2 linked regions of the Bythopirellula goksoeyrii genome follow. The protein of the gene in region 2 interacts with the protein of the main gene of each other region in a pairwise test. Links are inferred from orthologs where the notes say so. Each region holds a gene or a part of one and is shown on either strand. Other genes may lie near its edges.

The links.
Region 1: the proteins of Pr1d_RS00020 (region 2) and gyrA interact in binary tests that used the Escherichia coli proteins (3 or more experiments, as listed by UniProt). The link is inferred for Bythopirellula goksoeyrii from one-to-one orthologs.

Annotation. Positions count from the first base shown.
Region 1 is NZ_CP042913.1:1,024,892-1,028,532, reverse strand. What follows is about bases 184-3,504. They hold gyrA (DNA gyrase subunit A), read right to left. Parts: upstream 3,111-3,504; coding sequence 384-3,110; downstream 184-383. Other genes in these bases: Pr1d_RS04095 (family 16 glycoside hydrolase), read right to left, coding at 3,260-3,504; Pr1d_RS04105 (MBL fold metallo-hydrolase), read left to right, coding at 184-367. Outside these bases: more of Pr1d_RS04105, read left to right, coding at 1-183; more of Pr1d_RS04095, read right to left, coding at 3,505-3,641. UniProt on the Escherichia coli protein: A type II topoisomerase that negatively supercoils closed circular double-stranded (ds) DNA in an ATP-dependent manner to maintain chromosomes in an underwound state.
Region 2 is NZ_CP042913.1:2,609-6,036, reverse strand. Bases 173-3,280 are described here. They hold Pr1d_RS00020 (DNA gyrase subunit B), read right to left. Parts: upstream 2,916-3,280; coding sequence 429-2,915; downstream 173-428. Other genes in these bases: Pr1d_RS00015 (DUF721 domain-containing protein), read right to left, coding at 2,991-3,280; Pr1d_RS00025 (DUF433 domain-containing protein), read right to left, coding at 173-393. In the rest of the region: Pr1d_RS26575 (DUF5615 family PIN-like protein), read right to left, coding at 1-153; more of Pr1d_RS00025, read right to left, coding at 163-172; more of Pr1d_RS00015, read right to left, coding at 3,281-3,419. UniProt on the Escherichia coli protein: DNA gyrase negatively supercoils closed circular double-stranded DNA in an ATP-dependent manner to maintain chromosomes in an underwound state.

The sequences.
Region 1 (3,641 bases), 1.0 Mb from region 2 along the record:
ACATTTTCCGCTGCGGCACCCAGGAGGCTCGGTGGGGTACCGTATCGATTGGCCTGACCGCTCCATGGCCTACGTGACCGATACGGTTGCCGCCCCGGACGTTGATTACATCGAGCGAATTCGTGGAGTCGATCTCTTGATCCATGAATGCTTCTTTGATGACACGGAGCCTGAACAGGCCGAGTTAACAGGTCACAGTTGCATCACGCCCGTTGTACAAGTTGCCAAAGCCGCTGAGGTGGGCCGCCTGGTCTTGGTACACATCAACCCTGCGCTTGCTGATGACTCCGCGCTCCCCTTGGCTGCAGCCAAGAAGATTTTTCCTAAAACGGAAATAGGCACGGATGGACTCGTGTTGGAATTCTGAGAGAAACTGGTTTCAATCACTCGCCTGGGGGCGTCTCGTCCGTTGATGGCGGTTCTACAGCATCAGGATCTGCAGAGAGTACCTCAGCCTCCACCGTTTCTTCCTGTGGGACACGTACCACAGCGGTGAGAGTGTCCCCTTCATCAAGCGTCATGATGCGTACGCCTTGCGTGTTGCGGCCGATGGGGTTGAAGTCGCTCACTTTGACCCGTTGGATTTTGCCGCGGGCGGTCATCATCATCAGCTCGTCTTGGTCATCGACCCGGACGATATCAACCACGGGGCCGTTGCGCTCAGTGGTTTTGATATCGCGGACTCCCTTGCCGCCACGATTCTGCGTGCGATAGCGGAAGGAGCTGCTGGTTTCGTCTTCAGAATCCGATTCGTCGCCCGCTGAAGCAGGCTCATCAGAGGTGGATTCAGGGATCGCGTTGGGGCCGAAGGGGGTTCGCTTGCCGTAGCCGTTGGCGCAAGCGGTGAGCAAGGTCGCATCGGGATCGGCGACGACCATTCCCACCAGGCTGTCCCCCTTGGAGAGCTTGATTCCTTTAACCCCGCTAGTATTGCGGCCCATCGGACGGGCGTCCGACTCGTTGAAGCGAATCGCCATCCCCTTGGCAGTAGAGAGGACCAATTCATCGCCGCTCTTGGTAATGGCCACGTCGACCAACTCGTCGTCTTCGCGAAGCTTAATAGCGATGATGCCGCTCTTGAGAGGGCGACTGTATGCTTTGAGTTCTGTCTTTTTCACCAAACCTTGCTTAGTGGCCATGATCAAATAGTGATCGGGCAGATCAAAATCGCGGACCGCCCGGCAGTCGGTGATGCTTTCGTCTTCGGCCAGATTCAACAGATTCACCACGGCCCTCCCTTTCGCATCCCGGGAAAGCTGGGGCAAGTTATACACTTTTTGCCAATAGACTTTGCCTTTCGACGTGAAGAACAGTAAATAGTCGTGGGTACTGGTGACAAACAGATGCTCAACGGGATCATCCTCGTCGACCTTGGCTCCCTTGATGCCCTTGCCTCCCCGGCGCTGAGCACGGTAAACACTCGACGGGGTTCTCTTGATATAGCCATTGTGCGAAATCGAAACGACCATCTGCTCTTCTTCGATCAGGTCTTCCAGATCAACGTCACCAATTTCTTCGTTAGAAATCTCAGTGCGACGGGGGTCCGAATGCTTGGCGATCAGCATTTCGCAATCTTCGCGGATGATGCTGCGGATTTTCTCCTGGTCGCCCAGAATGCCAACATGCTCTGTAATTTCTTCCATTAGCTTGCCATGCTCCTCGGCAAGCTTTTCTTGTTCGAGATTGACCAACTGACCCAAGGTCATGCGGAGGATCGCGTCAGCCTGCACTGGCGAGAGCGAATACTCCTCGGCCACGCCACGTTCCTCTTGAAACTGGGCGTATCCTTCGGCCCCGAGTGCCCTCTCGAGCAGTGCCCCGGGAGTCTTGATCGCCATGAGAGCCTGCTTGGCCTCTGGCTGGGTCTTCGAGGCTCGAATAACGCGAATCACTTCATCGATATTAGCGTGGGCGAGCAAGAGGCCCTGGACGGTATGTTTTCGCTTGCGAGCCTTGGCCAACAGGAAGAGCGTGCGGCGGCGGATAACCGTCTCGCGGTGACGGATAAACTCACCCAGCATTTCCTTGAGCGTCAGCACACGAGGCTTTCCGTCCACCAGGGAAAGGAAAATGACCGAGAAAGTCTCCTGCAGAGGTGAGAATTTGTAGAGTTGGTTCAACACCACATCGGGATCGGCATCTCGCTTAAGCTCCAGTATCAGCCGAACAGGCTCTTTGAGATCGCTTTCGTTACGGGTAGCAGAGATGCCTGGGATCTTGCCATCCTGGGCCAGTTGGGCGATGCGTTCCTCGACCCGGTCGCGGGCTTGTTGGTAGGGGATTTCGTGAATGATAATCCGAGTTTTCTTCCCCGTTTCCTCGATGGAAGTGCGGGCACGAACGACGATCGTGCTGCGGCCTGTTTCGTAGCCTTTCCAGATTGACGACCGGCCACAGATGATGCCGCCTGTAGGAAAATCAGGTCCCGGGACATGCTCCATCAGTTCCTGCACCGTGATCTCGGGATTGTCCAGAAGTGCAATGACACCGCGGCAAACTTCGCCCAGATTGTGGGGGGGGATGCTGGTTGCCATACCAACGGCGATACCGTTGGCGCCGTTGACCAACAGGTTGGGAAACTTCGCCGGCAATACGGTCGGCTCGCTGTGGCGCTCATCGTACGTGGGGACGAAATCCACCGTGTCGAGTTTGAGATCGTCGAGCATCAGTGCGGCAAAAGGGGACATTCGCGCTTCGGTATATCGCATGGCTGCCGGGGGCAGGCCGGCGATCGAACCGAAGTTTCCCTGCTTGTCGATCAGCACGTGGCGCATGTTCCATTCTTGGGCCATACGCACGAGCGTGGGATAGATCACGCTTTCGCCGTGGGGATGGTAGTTACCGCTCGTGTCGCCTGAGATTTTGGCACACTTCACACGACCTGCACCAGGTGTGAGATTTAGGTCGTTCATCGCCACCAAAATGCGTCGTTGCGAAGGCTTGAGGCCATCGCGTACATCGGGCAGCGCACGGCTCACAATCACGCTCATCGCGTAGGTGAGGTAGCTGGCTTTTAGCTCATCTTCGATCGGCAAATCAATCAACCGAGCGGCAATCGCATGCGCGGGATCGAAGGAAGGTTCTTGAGGATCGCTGGAGTCGGTCGACACGTGGGGGAGTCCTTTCGCAGCAGGAAAAACGCCACTTCAGAATCAGATCAGCCGTGAGGAAACGCCTCGCACGGCATACCTTGGAAAAGCCCAAATTTTACCAGTTTTTTCCCCCTCCAACAACGGCCTGAAAACCTCGCAAACAGGCTCTATTTTCCCATCAGATAGGCAACCAAGTCTTTCAATTCTTCATCATTAAGTGTGTCGATCAGCCCCGTGGGCATCTGAGAGATATTGGAAGGATTGATTTCTTCGACATCTTCACGTGGAATGATCGCGGGAGGTGCATCGGGGTCCGCTGTGTAGACTTGATATTCATCATCAAGTTCAATCACCCGACCTTGTAGAAGCAGGCCATCTGCAGTCAACACCTGTTGCGAATCGTACTGGTCGGAGATGACCTTGCTTGGTTCCAAAAGGGAATCGAGCACATCCGAGAGCGAAAACTTGTTGGCAACCGTCGACAGATCGGGGCCAATGGCTCCTCCCTCGCCCCGAAAACGATGGCATTTGGCACAGGAGGTGGCATGA
Region 2 (3,428 bases):
CACTACAATTCTCCCTTCAGTTTGAGCACGAATTAAGATTTCTGTATCCGACTCACCCTGCATGGATTCTTTGGCTGCCAACACGTCATGACCTGCCTCCCGCAGTCTTCGAATCACGGATCCTGAAACATTCTCATTAAGTGAAAACTTCATCGAGATTGCTCAGTCAGGGGTGAGATACACCCGCTCAGATTGCAGAACGCTACTGGCGTAAGCAAGACACGCCTGTATATCCTCTGAAGTGAGATGATCATACTCTTCCAAGATGTCTTCTTGAGACCAACCACGAGCCAGCAGATCGACTACGAACTCAACGGCGATTCTTGTTCCTTTAATGATCGGTTTACCCGTGAGAACATTAGGAGCTATCTCGATTCTATCTTGCCAATTCATGAGAAAGTGTTCCTTACGCAGATATGTATCAATCTTTACACATCCAAATTCTTCACATCCAACGCATGCTTCTGGATGAACTCGCGGCGGGGCTCTACGTTGTCGCCCATTAGCACGCGGAACAACTCGTCGGCGCTGCCGGCGTCTTCCATTCTCACCTGCAATAAGGTGCGATTGGCGGGGTCGAGTGTCGTTTCGCGGAGTTCTTCGGCGTTCATTTCACCCAAGCCCTTAAAGCGAGTGATTTGCAAACCCTTTTCTCCCGCTGCCCGAATGGCAGCCGGCAGACCGCGGAGATCGTCCAAACCGGTTTCGTTTTCGCCACGACGGAGCATGTAGCGAGAACCCTCCAGGCCGGTTCGATCTTCGGGTATCAGCGATTCGATCTCAAACCCGAGTTCCGAGAGATCCTTGAGCAACGTGTTGATCGTACGCACCTCATGAAGTTCGACGATTCGCAACTTTGGAGCGGCATGGCCATTGGTTTCCGCAACTTCCTCGACAGGGATTGTTCCCACATCCAGTTGCATCTCTTTGCCGGTGGCCTTTTCCTGCTCTTCGACAAAGGCCTCCAATGCTGCACGATTATTGAACCAATGTTCATGGAGACCAAGAAACACATGAAAGATGGGGAGCTCCAGTGTGTCGGGATCCTGCCGCACCGCATGGGCCTTGAGGCTAATCCCGCGTCGCTCCAGGGCGACGATCGATTCCTCCATCGCAGCAAGCGTACGGCAGAGTTTCTCCATCCGCTCTCCATCGACCAGTTCGCCGTTGCCTGGATCGAAGACGCTATCGCTCAACCCCAGATCTAAAAGCTGCGTCTTCATTTCTTCGTCGGTTTGCACATAGTTCACATCCTTCCCCTTGCGCACGCGGAACAAGGGTGGCTGAGCGACGTACACATGACCCTGGGCCACCAGCTCGTACATCTGGCGATAAAAGAACGTGAGCAGCAGCGTACGGATATGTGAACCGTCCACGTCGGCATCGGTCATGATTACGATACGACCGTAGCGACGCTTGCTCAGATCCTGGTCCTCGCCAATGCCGATTCCCACGGCAGCAATCATGCTACGGACTTCTTCGTTGGCGAGCACCTTGTCTTCACGGCTCTTGTAGGCGTTGATGATTTTACCACGAAGAGGCAGAATCGCCTGGTACTCACGTAGCCGACCCCCTTCCGCGCTACCACCCGCCGAGTCACCTTCCACCAGGTACAGTTCGCATTTGTCGACGTCTTTGCTAGAACAATCGCGTAGCTTTCCGGGGAGCCCGCCGCCGGCAAGCGCCCCTTTGCGCTCGCGGATCAGCAACCGCGCCTTGCGGGCACTCTCGCGGGCCTCAGCCGCCAAAACGACTTTGAGAATCATCTGTTTGGCCGTCTTAGGATTTTCTTCTAAGAACTTACTCAGGTAGTCCCCAAACAAGGAATTGACGATTCCCTCGACCTCGCTATTACCCAGCTTGGTTTTGGTCTGTCCCTCGAACTGTGGATGCGGCACGCGAACACTAATCACTGCCGTGAGACCTTCACGAACGTCCTCTCCAGACGGCACTAAGTCTTTGAACAGGTTTTGCTTCTTTCCGTAGGCATTAAGTGAACGAGTCAATGCCGTGCGGAATCCGGAGAGATGCGTACCTCCTTCGGTCGTGGTGATGTTGTTCACATAGGAGTGAACGTTCTCGGTGTACTCTCCAGAATACTGCAAGGCGATCTCTACTGTCACACCATCTGTCTCACCCTCGACGTACAGAACCTCTTGATGCACCGCTTCGCTCGCCCGGTTGAGCCAGACGACAAACTCTTCGATTCCGTTCTCGTATTGAAACGTCTCCGATTCATCCGTCCGCATATCGGTGATCGAAATCTTCACACCTCGGTTTAGAAACGCCAACTCCTGCAAACGCTTCGATAAAGTCGTGTAAACAAACTTCGTAACTGAGAAAATCTGCGGATCAGGCTTGAACGTCGTCTTCGTGCCACGCCGATCACTCGTACCCACGCGGCGAACCTCACCCTTGGGCACACCTCGCTCGTACTCTTGATGGTAGACATGACCCTCGCGACAAACTTCCACCTCACACCATTCGGAGAGAAAGTTGACCACCGTCACACCAACACCATGCAAGCCGCCGGATGTTTGGTAGGCACCCTTGCTGAACTTCCCGCCAAACTTCAGTACTGTCATCACCCCTTCGAGCGTAGATACCTCGCGATCCATTTGCTCGGAGAGTTGGTCGTGCTTTTCTACCGGAATTCCACGGCCGTCGTCTTCCACCGAGACCGAACCATCCGGATTGATAAACACTCTTACTTCGGTGGCGTAGTTGGCCATCGCTTCGTCGATCGAATTGTCTACCACCTCATAGACGAGGTGATGCAGACCACGACCGGATGTATCGCCGATGTACATGCTAGGCCGCTCGCGGACATGCTCCAGATCGCTCAAATGTTCGAGATCGGATTGGCTGTATTCAGCGTTGGCTTTTTTCTTTTGACTAGGTTCTTCGTTTGACATCTGTCTCGTATTCGTTTTGTTAGAAAATTCCGTTGAGTGATTTTAAAATCGATCGCCGGAAATCAATTGATCGAACTAGGGTTCTGATCTGTGTGTTACTCTTCCTACTTTGAACCGTAATTGCTTCACCCCCGCATCCGGAAGTGCCGTTTGCAAACCCGCCAAGAGTTGTTCCTTGCGGAACGTTAGTTCCTGCATCACCAGCGAATTGGCCACCACCACCTGCATCGTCCCCCGACTTAATTTGGCGAACTGAGTGACAGTCGCGAGTTCCGTACCCACGACTGTTTGCCAGGCTTTCTCTTGAATCTCCGACACAGAAATCTGGGCGTATCCTCGACTCCTCACCAAGTCGGCAAGTAAACTACCGATTTTCCGAGGGCTACTCGCATAGTGCCTCTTCCGCTCCGCGGTGCTACGCGTTTCAAAATCTTTCCAGGCATCACCGAGGGCTTGAGAGTCCTCCCCTTGGTTTGCAATCGCGTTGGTTTCTGGCTGATTCATTTAGACCAG